2 linked regions of the Thermoleptolyngbya sichuanensis A183 genome follow. The protein of the gene in region 1 interacts with the protein of each later gene in a pairwise test. Links are inferred from orthologs where the notes say so. Each region holds a gene or a part of one and is shown on either strand. Other genes may lie near its edges.

The links. Proteins that work in one complex are often made in the same cells at the same time.
Region 2: the proteins of ligA (region 1) and leuS interact in binary tests that used the Escherichia coli proteins (3 or more experiments, as listed by UniProt). The link is inferred for Thermoleptolyngbya sichuanensis A183 from one-to-one orthologs.

The regions. Positions count from the first base shown.
Region 1 is NZ_CP053661.1:1,035,012-1,043,197, forward strand. What follows is about bases 2,170-5,125. They hold ligA (NAD-dependent DNA ligase LigA), read left to right. Parts: upstream 2,170-2,577; coding sequence 2,578-4,674; downstream 4,675-5,125. Other genes in these bases: HPC62_RS04500 (helix-turn-helix domain-containing protein), read left to right, coding at 2,170-2,364; HPC62_RS04510 (hypothetical protein), read right to left, coding at 4,694-5,068; HPC62_RS04515 (alpha/beta hydrolase), read left to right, coding at 5,041-5,125. Also shown: HPC62_RS23830 (glycosyl hydrolase 108 family protein), read right to left, coding at 1-327; argJ (bifunctional ornithine acetyltransferase/N-acetylglutamate synthase), read right to left, coding at 341-1,582; HPC62_RS04495 (hypothetical protein), read right to left, coding at 1,734-1,985; more of HPC62_RS04500, read left to right, coding at 2,125-2,169; more of HPC62_RS04515, read left to right, coding at 5,126-6,663; HPC62_RS04520 (helix-turn-helix domain-containing protein), read left to right, coding at 7,317-7,694. UniProt on the Escherichia coli protein: DNA ligase that catalyzes the formation of phosphodiester linkages between 5'-phosphoryl and 3'-hydroxyl groups in double-stranded DNA using NAD as a coenzyme and as the energy source for the reaction.
Region 2 is NZ_CP053661.1:2,647,566-2,653,761, forward strand. Bases 2,557-5,732 are described here. They hold leuS (leucine--tRNA ligase), read right to left. Parts: upstream 5,342-5,732; coding sequence 2,771-5,341; downstream 2,557-2,770. Other genes in these bases: HPC62_RS11025 (elongation factor G), read left to right, coding at 2,557-2,703; arsB (ACR3 family arsenite efflux transporter), read right to left, coding at 5,692-5,732. In the rest of the region: more of HPC62_RS11025, read left to right, coding at 664-2,556; more of arsB, read right to left, coding at 5,733-6,196.

The DNA.
Region 1 (8,186 bases):
GGTCGCGGGCGTTGGATTTGGGGCAGGTTGGGCGATCGGGGCCGGACTGGGCGCGGGTGCGGGCGGGGTGTGAACCGTGGGCAGGCTCAGCAGCAGGCTGGCCAACCGGGGCGATAGCTCGTCGGGGGGCAGCTGGTGTTGGGCAGCGAAGGCGCGGTAGGCCGCCTCCGTATGGGGGTTCCAGTCGCCTGTGGCAGTTCCAACCGGGTGCCCAATCCGGTTCAGCGAGGCCTGCACCGACTGCACCAGCGCCCGATTGCTGCGAATCGAGCCGATGGCGTAGCTAATTGTGTCGGCGGCGATCGCCCGCAGCGTCAGTCCATCCATCGGAACCGCCCTTCTAGGTCGTATATTCTGCGTTGATCTTCACATAGTCGTAGCTGAGGTCGCAGCCCCAGGCCATGCCCATTCCAGGGCCACTGCCAATGCTGACGGATACCAGCACCGTGTCGGTTTTCAGGTATTCCCCAGCAGCGGCTTGCTTCATGTAGTTGCTGGCGGCGGGGCGATCGAAGGGCAGCGGCTGTCCGTGATCCATCAGCAAAAAGTCGCCCAGCTTGACTTGGAGTTCGCCCTGGTCGAAGGGCACCCCGGCTCGCCCAGCGGCGGCGGCGATGCGACCCCAGTTTGGGTCGCGCCCAAACACTGCCGATTTGAACAGGGACGACCCGGCAATCGTGCGGGCTACCTGGCGGGCGGCTGCGTCGTCTGGTGCGCCGCTGACTCGAATTTCCAGCAGGCAGGTTGCGCCTTCGCCATCGCGGGCGATCGCCTTGGCCATCCGCATACACACCTCCGTCAGCATTCCCTCTAGCCGCTCGGCATCGGGGCCCGGCTCGGTGATCGCGGGTGTGCGGGATTCGCCGTTGGCCAGCGCCAGCAGCGTGTCGTTGGTGCTAGTATCGCCGTCTACCGTGATCTGGTTAAAGCTTTTATCGGCGGCGCGGCTTAGCATTTGCTGCCAGAGATGGGGCGAAACGGTCGCGTCGCAGGTGACAAAGGCCAGCATCGTCGCCATGTTGGGGTGGATCATGCCAGATCCCTTGCAAATGCCGCCAATTCGCACCGGGCGACCGTCCAGCGTCGTTTCCAGCGCCACGCTCTTGGTCACTAGGTCGGTGGTAATGATGGCTTTGGCAGCGGCATCGGAGCCGTCGGGCGTGGCGGCGGCCACCAGATTGGGAATGCCCGACCGTAGCTGCTCCATGCGGATGCGCTGCCCAATGACTCCCGTCGAAGCCACCAGCACTTGCTCGACTGGAATATTCAGCGCTGTCGCCAAAAGCTGGGCACTTTCCAGGGCATCCTCCCAGCCCTGAGAACCCGTGGCTGCATTCGCCTGACCCGCATTGCACAGAATAGCCCGCGCCGTCGCCTTTGCCTCTAGCCGCTGACGGCAATAGTCTACGCAGGCTGCCTTCACCTGGCTGGTGGTAAACACTCCAGCGGCGATCGCCTCCACTTCTGAATAAATCAGCGCCAGATCCGGCGCACCTGACGGCTTTAGCCCTGCGGCAATGCCCGCTGCCCGATAGCCCTTCGGCGCAGTTACGCCACCCGGAATTTCGTGCCACTCAGCCATATTTAACCCCTGCTTGATGCGGAAACAACTCAACAGATCAACTCAACAGATCGAAAGATCAAAATCTACGGAATCACACGGATCAAAGGCTAAAGGATAAATCAGAAATGGACTGTGTAGCGGCGATCGTTCATAAACGTATATGGAGAATTCAATTGCGCTGGCGTTCTTTCCCTTTGGCAGAAGCGTCCAAAAAATTTGGCGATCGCCGCTTTGCCCCTGCCGTTGGCATAGGTGGTGGATCAAAAGCGATCGCCCACTGCGCATTCTGCACCAAGTGCCGCACCGCAACTAGATACATCTCTGCATCGTTGCGCCGCCGAAACCGAGCCACGGCAATCGTTTGACAATTGGGCAGCAGACGATAGACCACCCACGGATGAAGCTGGTCGTAATAGCTCATAGTATTTTTGTTAGGAGAAATGAGACACTGAGGCAGGACAGCCCGCTGCAACTTTGGGCTGTTCTCTGCCGTTAAACATGAACGCCATTGTGACGTGCCAATTAGGCGTGTGTCAATATGGCGTGTGAAATTTGAATGGATGAGTAAAGATAAGCGACCGCAAGACAGTGACTCCCCAATTGAAAAACTCAGGATTCAGCGCACGAATTTGTCGCAGGCTGAATTTGCTGTTCACTGCGGTATTCCGCTACGAACCTATCAGCGTTGGATATCTGGAGAGACAGAGGCAAAGCTTACTCCGCAACAGTGGAAGACGCTTATGCAAGTCTTAAATGTCCAGTCTGTGGATGAAATCCCTGACAACTTCGCGTCAAGTTAATTACTTGCCTCATCGCATCAAAGCCTTGCGGGGCGGTGCGTTACGGCTACGCCTAACAGCACCCTACAAGTCAACTTGTCTATGGCTCCCAGCTTAAAAGCGCTCTGAACATGTATGTCTGTGCAACGGGTATCCCGGCTATCCCAAAGGCGCAAGGCTGACTCTAAAATCGAGAAGCGAATCATCAACCTGCGCTTTTAACCCAGACCGACCGTGGCAGCCAAACCTCCCAATTCTGCAACTGCTTCTCCCCAAGCCCCCACGCCAGCGCAGCGGGCCGCCGAACTGCGGAACCTGCTGAACCAGGCCAGCTACGAATATTACGTGCTGGATGCGCCAACGCTGCCCGATGCGGTGTATGACCAGCTTTATCGAGAGCTTCAGGATCTGGAAGCCGCAGACCCGACGCTGATTTCGCCCGACAGTCCCACCCAGCGCGTGGGCGATCGCCCCTCCAGCCAATTCACCTCCATCCGCCACAATATTCCGCTCTACAGCCTGGAAAACGCCTTCAACCTGGCAGAAGTTGCCACTTGGGACACGCGCTGGCGACGCTATTACGCGACCGTTGCCGAGGCTCAGCCCGCGCTGCCCGACTCGGCCTATGTTTGCGAGCTAAAAATTGACGGCTCCGCCCTGGCGCTGACCTACGAAAACGGGCTGCTGGTGCGCGGGGCGACGCGGGGCGATGGCGTAACGGGGGAAGACATTACGCCCAACGTGCGGACGATTCGCTCGATTCCGCTGCGGCTGAAGGGCGAACACCTGCCGCCCGTGGTGGAGGTGCGGGGCGAGGCGTTTTTGCCGCTGGACGTGTTTCAGCAGATTAACCAAGAGCGCGAGGAGGCGGGCGAGGCCCTGTTTGCCAACCCGCGCAACGCGGCGGCGGGAACCCTGCGCCAGCTCGATTCGCGGATTGTGGCGCGGCGGCGGCTCGACTTTTTTGCCTACACGCTGCATCTTGCAGGAGACGGGGATTTTCCTAAGCCTTCGTCTCAGTGGGAAGCGCTGGATTTGCTGCAAACGCTCGGCTTTCGGGTGAATCCGAACCGCAAGCTGTGCGAATCCTTGGAGGAGGTGCGCCAGTTTGCCGACCACTGGGAGCGGGCCCGGTTTGACCTGCCCTACCTCACTGACGGGCTGGTGATCAAGCTGAACGGGCTGGCGTTGCAGGAACGGCTGGGCTTTACCCAAAAGTTTCCGCGCTGGGCGATCGCCCTCAAGTATCCCGCCGAAGAAGCGCCGACCGTCGTGCAGGGCATTTCCGTGCAGGTGGGGCGGACGGGCGCGGTCACGCCTGTTGCAGAACTGGCCCCAGTGCAGCTTGCAGGCACGACTGTTTCGCGGGCGACGCTGCATAATGCCGACTTCATCGCGGCGCTGGATGTGCGCGTGGGCGATACGGTGATTGTGCGAAAGGCGGGCGAAATCATTCCCGAAGTGGTGCGCGTGCTGCCGGAACTGAGACCCGCCGGGGCAGAACCGTTTCAACTGCCGACCCATTGCCCCGTGTGCGGGCAGCCCTTGGTGCGCCCGGAAGAGGAGGCCGTCACCCGCTGCGTGAATTCATCCTGTCCGGCGATCGTGCGCGGTTCCCTGGTGCATTGGGCCTCGCGGCAGGCGCTCGATATCAACGGACTGGGCGAGAAGTGGGTGCAGCAGTTGGGCGATCGCGGCTTGCTGAACAGCGTTGCCGACCTGTATGACCTGACGGCAGAGCAACTGATCGGCATTGACCGGATGGGCAAAAAATCCGCTGAAAATCTAGTTAGGGCGATCGCCCAATCCAAAACCCAACCCTGGTGGCGCGTCTTATTTGGGCTGGGTATCCGGCACGTCGGCGCAGTCAACGCACAAACGCTGGCCGAAGCCTTTCCAACCGTCGAAGCCCTGGCTGCGGCTGAAGAATCGGACATTGCCGCTGTCTACGGCATTGGCCCGGAAATCGCCCGGTCGGTCTATCAGTGGTTCCGCGTACCTGCCAACCAAGCGCTCGTGGAGCGGCTGCGGGCGGCAGGGTTGACCCTGGCAGGCGAGGCGCAACCTGCATCTGACAAACCCCAAACGCTGGCAGGCAAAACCTTTGTGCTGACGGGAACCCTGCCCACGCTGAAACGGGATGAAGCCGCTGAACGGATTAAAGCAGCAGGCGGCAAGGTGACGAGTTCCGTTAGCAAGAAGACTGATTTCGTGGTCGTGGGTGAAGACGCGGGGTCAAAATTGGAAAAGGCGATCGCTCTAAAAATCACCCAATTGTCAGAGGCGGATCTCCTCAAATTACTGTCAAATTCAGAGGGAGCGTCGCCCTGAGCGTTTTTCCAAAGCCGACCTACGCCAACTCCTGAATCAATGCCCGTGCCTCCTGGTTTGTTTTCGTCTGCCCTGTCCGTTCGACGCTGCCTGCGCCGATGGATTGCGGGCGTGGCTGGCCAGCAGGTTGGCAATAGCGGCGCACGCGGGCTGAGGGTTGGGCGATCGCCACAATTTTTGCCAGCACATCTGCTAGCTCAGAATCAGAAAGGCGCACGCGGGCTAAGGGTCGGGCGATCGCCACAATGCCACCCCAGACATCGCATTTGCAGCAATAAACGCTGGCGGCGGGCCCTGCTTGCATCCGCCTTTGCTCTGCCCCTAGCGCTCGTCGCCCCGCCCCTCCGCGCAGCCGAGCGAGTGCTGGTGTCGCTGGGTCCGTTTGAGCGCTCAATTTCCGTCCGCGCCCTGCGGATTTATGCCGAAGAAGGGCGCTATACTGAAAATCTGCGGGTTTATGCCCGGCACTATGCCACAGAAGAACAACTCCAACAGCTCGAACAACTCCTCAAAAACCGGCTGGAGCTAAACCTGACCCCCTGGGCCGTGTCCCAGTTTCTCTATTCCGACCAGGGCGAACTGTTGCTACAACGGCTGGGCGAAGTCGTTCGCACCGGGTCGAACCTGTCGGGCAAGCGGGCACTGCGGTCGGCCCTGGTGCTGGCGGCGGCCGATGGAGAAAACGGTCTAACGCCGCTCAACGTGCTGGAGCATTTTCCAGTAGACACGATGCGCATTGACCTGACCCGCGCGTTTTCTATTATTTCGTCCATCGAGCGGCTGGTGAACCAGACCAAGCAGGCCATTGATGCGATCGCCCTGATTTCCGAAGACAATGCCCGCCTAGAGCCAGTGGTTTCCACGTCCCAGATCAATCCGGTGCGTCCCGGCCGCTACACGGTTTCGCTTCAGACCCTCACGCAGGAACAGTTTCGCGGCTGTTTAAGTACCCCCGCTAGTCTGTATTCCCCTGCGGATCATAGCCTGGTTTATACAGGACGACGCTTTGGCAATCGCCCGCTGGAGGTCGATCTCTACCTGCCTGTCGCAGATCGCCAAAATCAGCCGCCCAATGCCATGCCGCTGGTGGTCATCTCCCACGGGCTAGGCTCCAATCGTCTCACCTTCAGCTACATTGCTCAACATCTTGCGTCCTATGGCTTTGCGGTTGCGGTGCCAGAACATCCCGGCAGCAACACCAAACGCCTGGAAGACCTGATTGACGGGATTGTTCGCAACGAAACTGAACCCGCTGAATTTGTCCAGCGCCCCCAGGACATTACCTGTCTGCTCAACACGCTAGAGCGTGACCCCCGGTTCAAGAACTTGATCGATACCGATCAAGTAGGCGTAGTTGGACAGTCGCTCGGTGGCTACACAGCCTTTGCCATTGCGGGCACCCCGATTGATCTCAGTCGGCTAAACCAGGAATGCAGGCTTGATGAAACCCTGAACCTGTCGCTGCTGCTTCAATGCCGCCTGCAAAACTGGGTGCTGGATTCCAACAACCTGCGTGACCCCAGGGTAAAAGCCATTATCGCCATCAACACCCTGGGCAGCAGCCTGTTTGGGGAAGAAGGCTATGCGGCGCTAGATGTGCCCACGCTGATCGTTTCCAGCGGAGCCGATACGGTCACCCCTGCGCTGCCGGAGCAAATTACGCCCTTTACCTGGCTGACCACGCCTCATCGCTATCTGCTGCTGCTGCAAAACGCGACCCACTTTTCCGCGATCGATGTACCCGCAGAAGACAATGTAGCGGTTAACCTGCCGCCGGAAGTCGTGGGACCCGATCCGGCGATCGCCCATTACTATCTCCGCACCGTTAGCCTCGCCTTTTTCCAAACCTATCTGAATCAGGACGATACCTACCGCCCGTTTCTCAGCGCCCGCTACATCGAGCAACTCCAGGATGACCAGCTACCCCTTAGCATTGTGGAGCGCTTCACTCCCGATCAACTCGCCCAGGCGAATGCTCGGAAACCCTGAGTAAGGCTTACCTCAGCTTAGTTTGCAGCTTTGCAAAGCCGTGATGCACTTATCCGACTGCTGATGACTTGTGGCGAACGGTTTCCTGGTGCTATTACGGAGATTGAAATGTATTAAAAGAGATCAGTGCGATCGCCAAATGGTGGGAAAACACATAAGCTCAGCTTATGCAAAAAACTCTCCAACGCCAAAAAATACTGTATTAGCGATTACTGAAGAATCTCTTAAAGAGTCCTACGTGTCTGATTGCCAGGATGAACTGTTGCAAAAGACACAAGTTACAACCTAACTTTACATTCTTCAGTTTATATTATAACATTCTTCAGGTTATATTATATGTCCTTGTAGAAAACTCGAAAAGCTGATAAAAGATGTGCATGTGAATAAGTGATTTCACTTAGGAGCCGAAAGGATATCAGCTTTACATGATCTTCACAAAAGGAGTGGTCTATAGAGCTTGACAAGCTTGGAACCTTATTCGCATTCGGTTTTGTTTCTGGAGAATTACTGCGTTGGATAAGGTTTCATGACTGTTTTATGACTTCAAGGCTCTGTCTCTGAAGGTTTTCTATTAGGAGCTATAGCAATTTCTAGCCTAGTGAGGCGTATTTTGATATAATCTATTCAGTGAATTTACTTTACCCTTAACTCAAATGCGACCCTACTCACTAGATCTTAGACAAAAAATTATTGATGTCTACATTGAAGGGAATACGTCGCAACGTCAAATCGCTCAACAATTTCGAGTTGCTTACAGTTTCGTGCGAAAGCTGATCAAACAATATCGGGAAACAGGTGAGATTGCCCCCAAACGCCGCACTGAGCAAACGCCAACCAAATTAAGTAATGAGCAACTAGAGATCCTAAAAACGATTGCTGAATCAAATCATGACGCGACATTGGCAGAGTTGTGTGACTTGCTGGAACAAAGGGTCGGTGTTTGGATTGGCGTTTCGACGATGTTTCGTATGTTAGAGAAACTGAACTTAACCCTTAAAAAAAACGCTGTATCCCGACAAAAAGGAAACTGAACGGGTGCAAATCGAACGAGTCAAATTTTGGCAACTGGTTCGAGGATTCCAGGAGCATCCCACTTTCGATGAAACAGTCAACTGGCGAGCTGTCCATTGAGGTAGGCACAGCGCAGACTCAACATGGCATTAACGGAGGCCGTATTCCAGCGAGCACCCGAAATTTGGAGGCGTCGCCCAATCTGTTTGACAGCCGATTCTACGGCTCCTGATCCAATAGAACAGAGTTGCTCAGCCTGGTAGAACCCATAATTCACGATGCGAGAGCGATGGGTGCTCAGATAGGCTTCAAAATTGCGGGCTTGCTTGCGCCGACAGTCGGCAAAGAGGGCCCTGGCGGCTTCCACTTGACCTTGCCATAACAGCATTTCCGCCGCTGCTAAGCGCTTGAGCGACCCACCGACTTTGTAGAGGTTTTCTTTGAGATGGTACCAATCGAGGATTTCCCAACGGGTCTCAACGGTGGTGAGTTGAGCAAACAGATTCCACACC
Region 2 (6,196 bases), 1.6 Mb from region 1 along the record:
TATGAGAAGTTTTGGCTTCGAGCCAACAGCCTTGGGGGATATCCCCCAAACCCCCTTTTGCAGGGGACGAAGCGTCCCCCAAGTCTGTTGGTTTGGACGAGGCAATGTTTCCCCAGGACTGTTGGCTCAGACATAGCTAATGCGAACTGTTACCATCGGTGAATTTTTTTAACTGGAGATCCTCCGTAGATTATGGTCAGGTTAATCTGAAGCTAATGCAGTTGGGATCAGTCATTCTCTACTCATTTAATCTCAAATTAAGCTCAACTCAGATCAGGTCATATCTGGTCGTATCTAAGGATTCCTGCCTTAATCCACCTGCGAAATACCAGCAAAGTCTTTGGAGTCGGTTCAGTTGACATGGGGCGATCGCCCTCATGCTTCTCTACACAAGCATGAGTCGTTTTATACCGCTTCTTAATACATGAAGTGCCGTTTGAAAAACCTGTGGGAACGGTTGATTCTTGATCATCTCTGATTCAAATCATCGAGATTCAAATCATCGAGAGATTGATCAAGACTAGAGCGCTTCAGATGACCGAGTAAAACGCCCGGCCCGTCGTTTCAAACCTTCTTAACCGCATCGGCAGAAATCCTCTGGTTTCAACTGCTTGAACCCGACCAGGGTGAGTCATCAAGCTGAAATATCAGGAGGAATTTTCTATGTCTGAAACTGTTAGCACAAATGCAGAAAGCCGTACTAGAACCGTGGCGATCGTGGGGCCCTATCTCAGCGGCAAAACGACGCTTCTGGAAAGCTTGCTGTTTGTCACTGGAGCCATTTCCCGCAAGGGCAGCGTGAATGATAAAAACACGGTCGGGGATGCATCACCCGAAGCCCGCGATCGCCAGATGACCGTTGAAATTAATGCCGCCAGCACTCAGCAGGGCGGCATTTTGTTTACCTTTCTCGATAGCCCTGGCTCGGTGGAATTTGCTCAGGAAACCTGCAACGCGCTGATGGGCGTAGATGCCGCCGTGGTAGTCTGCGAGCCAGATCAGGCGCGAGTGCTGACGCTGGCTCCGCTGTTCCAATTCCTCGACGACTGGGAAATCCCCCACCTAGTCTTTATCAACAAGATGGATCGAGCCAACGACAGCTTTGCCGACATCCTGAACGCGCTGAAGCAGGTGTCGAGCCGACCTTTGGTGCTGCATCAATATCCCATCGGTCAGGGCGAAACCTTGCAGGGCTTTATCGACTTGGTGACGGAGCAGGCGTATCACTATCATCCGGGTGCGCCCGCCGATCCGGTGCCGCTGCCGGAGGCACTACGTGAAGCTGAACACGCCGCCCGTGTTGAAATGCTAGAAACGCTGGCTGATTTTGACGATCACCTGCTGGAGGAACTGCTGGAAGAAATTGAGCCGCCAGAAGAGGAAATTATCACCGATTTGAAAATGGAACTGGGCGCAGACCTGATTGTGCCCGTGTTCATCGGCGTGGCCGAGAAAGATTTTGGCGTGCGGCCGCTGCTGGCAGCGCTGTTGCGGGAGTGTCCTGAACCCAGCGTCATGGCAGAACATCGCGGCATCCCTGCGGGCAACGAGCCGCTGGCCCAGGTGCTAAAGACCTACTACACGCCCCAGGGCGGCAAGCTGTCGCTGGTGCGCGTCTGGCGCGGAATGCTGACGGACGGCATGACCCTGAACGGCGTGCGGATGGGCGGCATGTATCGCCTGATGGGGCAGCAGCAGCAGAGCGTGCAGCGGGCCTATGCGGGCTGCGTGGTGGCGCTGGCGCGGATGGAAGGGGTGAAAACGGGTGATACGCTGAGCGCTAATGGGGTCGCGGTCGATGCATTGCCCAAGGCAGAGGCGATCGCCCCGGTGTATGCCCTCGCCCTCACCGCCGAAAACCGCAACGACGAAGTGAAGCTGAGCAGCGCCCTGACGAAACTGCTGGAAGAAGACCCATCGCTCTATTGGGAGCAGCACGGCGACACGCGGGAAGTGATCCTCTGGGGCCAAGGCGACATTCACCTGAAGGTGGCGCTTGATCGCCTGCGCCGCAAATACAGCCTGCCCATGAGTACGCACCTGCCGCAAATTCCCTACAAGGAAACGATCCGCCGCCCCGGTAAGAATGTCCACGGACGCTACAAACACCAGACCGGTGGACACGGTCAGTTTGGCGATGTGTATATCGACATCCAGCCGCTGGCGCGGGGTGAGGGCTTCCAGTTTAGCGAAACAATTGTGGGCGGCGTAGTGCCCCGGCAGTACATCCCCGGCGTGGAAATTGGCGTGCGGGAATACCTCGCCCACGGGCCGCTGGGCTTCCCGGTGGTGGATGTGGCAGTGACGCTGACGAACGGCTCTTACCACAGCGTCGATAGCTCAGAGCAGGCATTTAAGCAGGCGGCGCGGTTGGCCATGCAGGAGGGACTGCCCAAATGCGAACCGCAGTTGCTAGAGCCGATTTTGGCGATCGCCATTTCCATTCCCAGCGAGTTCACTTCCAAGGTGCTGCGGCTGGTGAGCGGGCGGCGCGGTCAAGTACTGGGCTACGATGCCAAGAGCAACTGGCGCGGCTGGGATGAGGTGTCGGCTTACCTGCCCCAGGCGGAAATGCATGATCTAATTGTCGAATTGCGATCGCTCACAATGGGGGTCGGCTTCTTCCGCTGGCAGTTCGACCACCTGCAAGAAGTGCCCGATAAAGTTGCTGAGCGCGTCCTTGCCCGCAGCAATGGTGGCTAAGACTTCGGTCGAACCAGTACTTTAGATCCCCCCAAATCCCCCTTGGCAAGGGGGACTTTTTTGTGGCTTACTGCACCACGAAATTTACCAGCTTGCCCGGTACGACAACCACTTTTTTGATGGTCTTGCCCTCGATATAGCGCTGGGCCAGTTCGGACTCTGTGGCCAGTTGTTCTAGCGTTTGGGCATCGGCTCCCGCAGGCACCTGAATGGTGCCCCGCGTCTTGCCCATAATCTGAATCACCAGCGGAATCTCATCCACCACCAGCGCTTCTGGATCGGCCACAGGCCAGGCGTGATGATGCACTGAGTCGGCATGTCCCAGCAGGTGCCACAGTTCCTCAGCAATGTGTGGCGCAAAGGGAGCCAGCAGCGCCAGCAGCGTTTCAATTCCTTCGGCGTAAACTGGAGACTCCTTGCAGGGAGCATCATTCAGCGCATTGCTCAGCTTCATTAGCTCCGACACTGCCGTATTAAACTGATAGTCGCCCTCTAGGTCTTCGGTGATTTCCTTAATTGCTGTATGAATCGCCCGCCGCAGATCCTTTTCGGGCTTGGTCAGTTCGCCAGAACCTTGCGGCTTCGCCCCTGATGCCTGGAATTCCGTAACCAAGCGCCAGACCCGGTTCAAAAAGCGGAACTGCCCCTCTACATCGGCATCGTCCCATTCCAGATCCTTCTCTGGCGGTGCTTTGAACAAAATGAACATGCGGGCGGTGTCTGCGCCGTATTTCTCCAGCACGTCCTTCGGGTCGATGCCGTTGTATTTCGACTTCGACATTTTCTCGAAGACGACCTCCAGCCTGTCGCCCGTGGCAGGATCGCGGGGATCAGACAGGTCGGCAATATCCGCCGGAGCGATGTATTTGCCCGTCACCGGGTTCTTGTAGGCGGCCGCCTGCACCATACCCTGGGTCAGCAGGCGCTTGAAGGGTTCGTCGAAGTTGAGCAAGTGGCGATCGCGCAGCACTTTGGTAAAGAATCGCGAATACAGCAGGTGCAAAATCGCGTGTTCAATGCCGCCGACGTATTGATCCACCGGCATCCAGTCGTTCGTCTTGGCCGGGTCAAAGGCAGCGCTTTCATTTCGCGCATCAGGATAGCGCAGGAAATACCACGACGAACAGATAAACGTGTCCATCGTGTCGGTTTCGCGCTTGGCGGGTTCGCCGCAACTAGGGCAGGGCACATTCACCCAGTTCTCTAGCTTCGCCAGGGGCGACGGCCCCCGCCCCGAAAACTCCACCTGTTCTGGCAGCGTCACGGGAAGCTGGTCATCGGGAACGGGCACTGTGCCGCAACTGGGGCAATGCACCACCGGAATCGGGCAGCCCCAATAGCGCTGACGAGAAATCAGCCAGTCCCGCAGGCGATAGTTAGCCGTGCCCTTGCCTTTGCCGTTGGCTTCTAGCCATTTCACGGCGGCTTCCACGCTCTGCCCAGCGCCTTTGCCCGCCGGGATGCCGTCCAGTGGCCCAGAATGAACCATCACGCCCTCGCCTGCATGAGCCACGGTCATCGTGTCGCCATCCAGTGTCTCGCCTTCCGGCTGCACCACAACCTTCACCTTTAGCCCAAACTTGCGGGCAAACTCAAAGTCGCGCTGGTCGTGCGCGGGCACCGCCATAATCGCGCCCGTGCCGTAGCCCATCAGCACATAGTCAGCAATCCAGACGGGAATCTGCTCACCGTTTACCGGGTTAATCGCGTAGCTGCCCGTCCACACGCCCGTTTTCTCGCGATCTTCCGCCGTGCGATCGATTTCGCTCTTGTCAGCGGCCTCGGCTTTGTAGGCGGCGACGGCGGCAGACTGGGCTGGGGTTGTTAGCTTGTCCACCAGCGGATGCTCCGGCGACAGCACCATAAAGGTCGCCCCCCACAGCGTGTCGGGGCGCGTCGTATAAACCGTCAGGTCGTCGCCTGCTTCGGTTTTGAAGACGACCTCTGCGCCCGTAGACTTGCCGATCCAGTTTTCCTGCATCAGGCGGACGCGCTCGGGCCAGCCGTCGAGCTGGTTCAGGTCTTGCAGCAGTTGTTCAGCGTAGTCGGTGATTTTCAAAAACCACTGCTTCAGCAAACGCCGCTCCACCTTTGCGCCCGATCGCCAGGATTTGCCCTCGCTATCGACCTGCTCGTTCGCTAGCACAGTCTGGTCGATGGGGTCCCAGTTCACCGCTGCTTCTTTCTGGTAGGCCAGCCCTGCCTGGAAAAATTGCAGAAAAATCCACTGCGTCCATTTGTAATAATCGGGCGAGCAGGTGGTGACTTCGCGGTCCCAGTCGTAGGACAGGCCCAGCCGCTTGAGCTGGGCGCGCATCTGGGCGACGTTCTGATAGGTCCACTTGGCAGGCGCAATGCCCCGATCGATCGCCGCATTTTCCGCAGGCAGTCCAAACGCATCCCAACCCATCGGGTGTAGCACGCGATAGCCGCGCATTCGCTGCACGCGGGCGATCACGTCGGTAATTGTGTAGTTGCGGACGTGGCCCATGTGCAGATTGCCCGACGGATAGGGAAACATGGACAGCGCGTAAAACTTGGGCTTGCTAGGGTCTTCCAGCGTTTGGTCTAGCCCTTGCGCGTCCCACGCAGTTTGCCACTTTTCCTCAATCTCGGCGGGGTTGTATCGGGACTCCACGAACGCAACTCCTTGTATGTCTTGGTTTGCAGGGATGGGGAACGGAAAGTACCCTCCATTTTAAGCCTTAAACGCAGCCTGGGACGGGCGGAATTGTGGGGCAGCGACCCAGAAGGCGATCGCCCCTGATCAGCGCCCTCTCCCCTCTGCACAGCCCTGATGCTTCATTGGCTAGCGAGATCGCCCTCTTTCCTGACCCTGCACAACCTAGTGCTAGGCAAACTGATGCACAAACTCCCGCTGTGCCGCCACCGACAGCGCCCCCGATCGCACGGCCTGTACCGTGGCGATCGCCGCTTCTGGGCCGTGACCTAGCTTTACCAGACATTATGTTGGTTCCTGGGTTGGTTTCATAGCGGGTTCTGCGGCAAATTCCGAATACATCGAGGGTCGGGTAGCGTCGCTTTTTCCGGTTCACGGGGAAACCAGAACGCTGTGCGCTTGCAAACTTCCACCAGCATTAGCATGACGGGCACTTCGATCAGCACGCCCACCACGGTCGCCAGCGCCGCGCCAGAGTTGAGGCCGAAGAGCGTGACGGCCGTGGCGATCGCCACTTCAAAATGGTTACTCGCACCGATCATCGCTGCCGGAGCCGCGTCTTCGTAAGAGAGGCCCAGTTTTTGGGCTGCCCCGTAGGAAATCAGAAAAATAAAGTTCGTCTGCACAAACAGCGGCACTGCAATCAGCAAAATATGCAGCGGATTTTGCACGATCAAGTCGCCCTTGAAGGCAAACAGCAGCACCAGCGTCGTCAGCAGCGCTACCACTGCCACCGGGCTGAGATAACGCAAAAACACGCGCTCAAACCAGACCTTGCCCTTGTTTCGCAAGATCCAGGTGCGCGAAATGGCT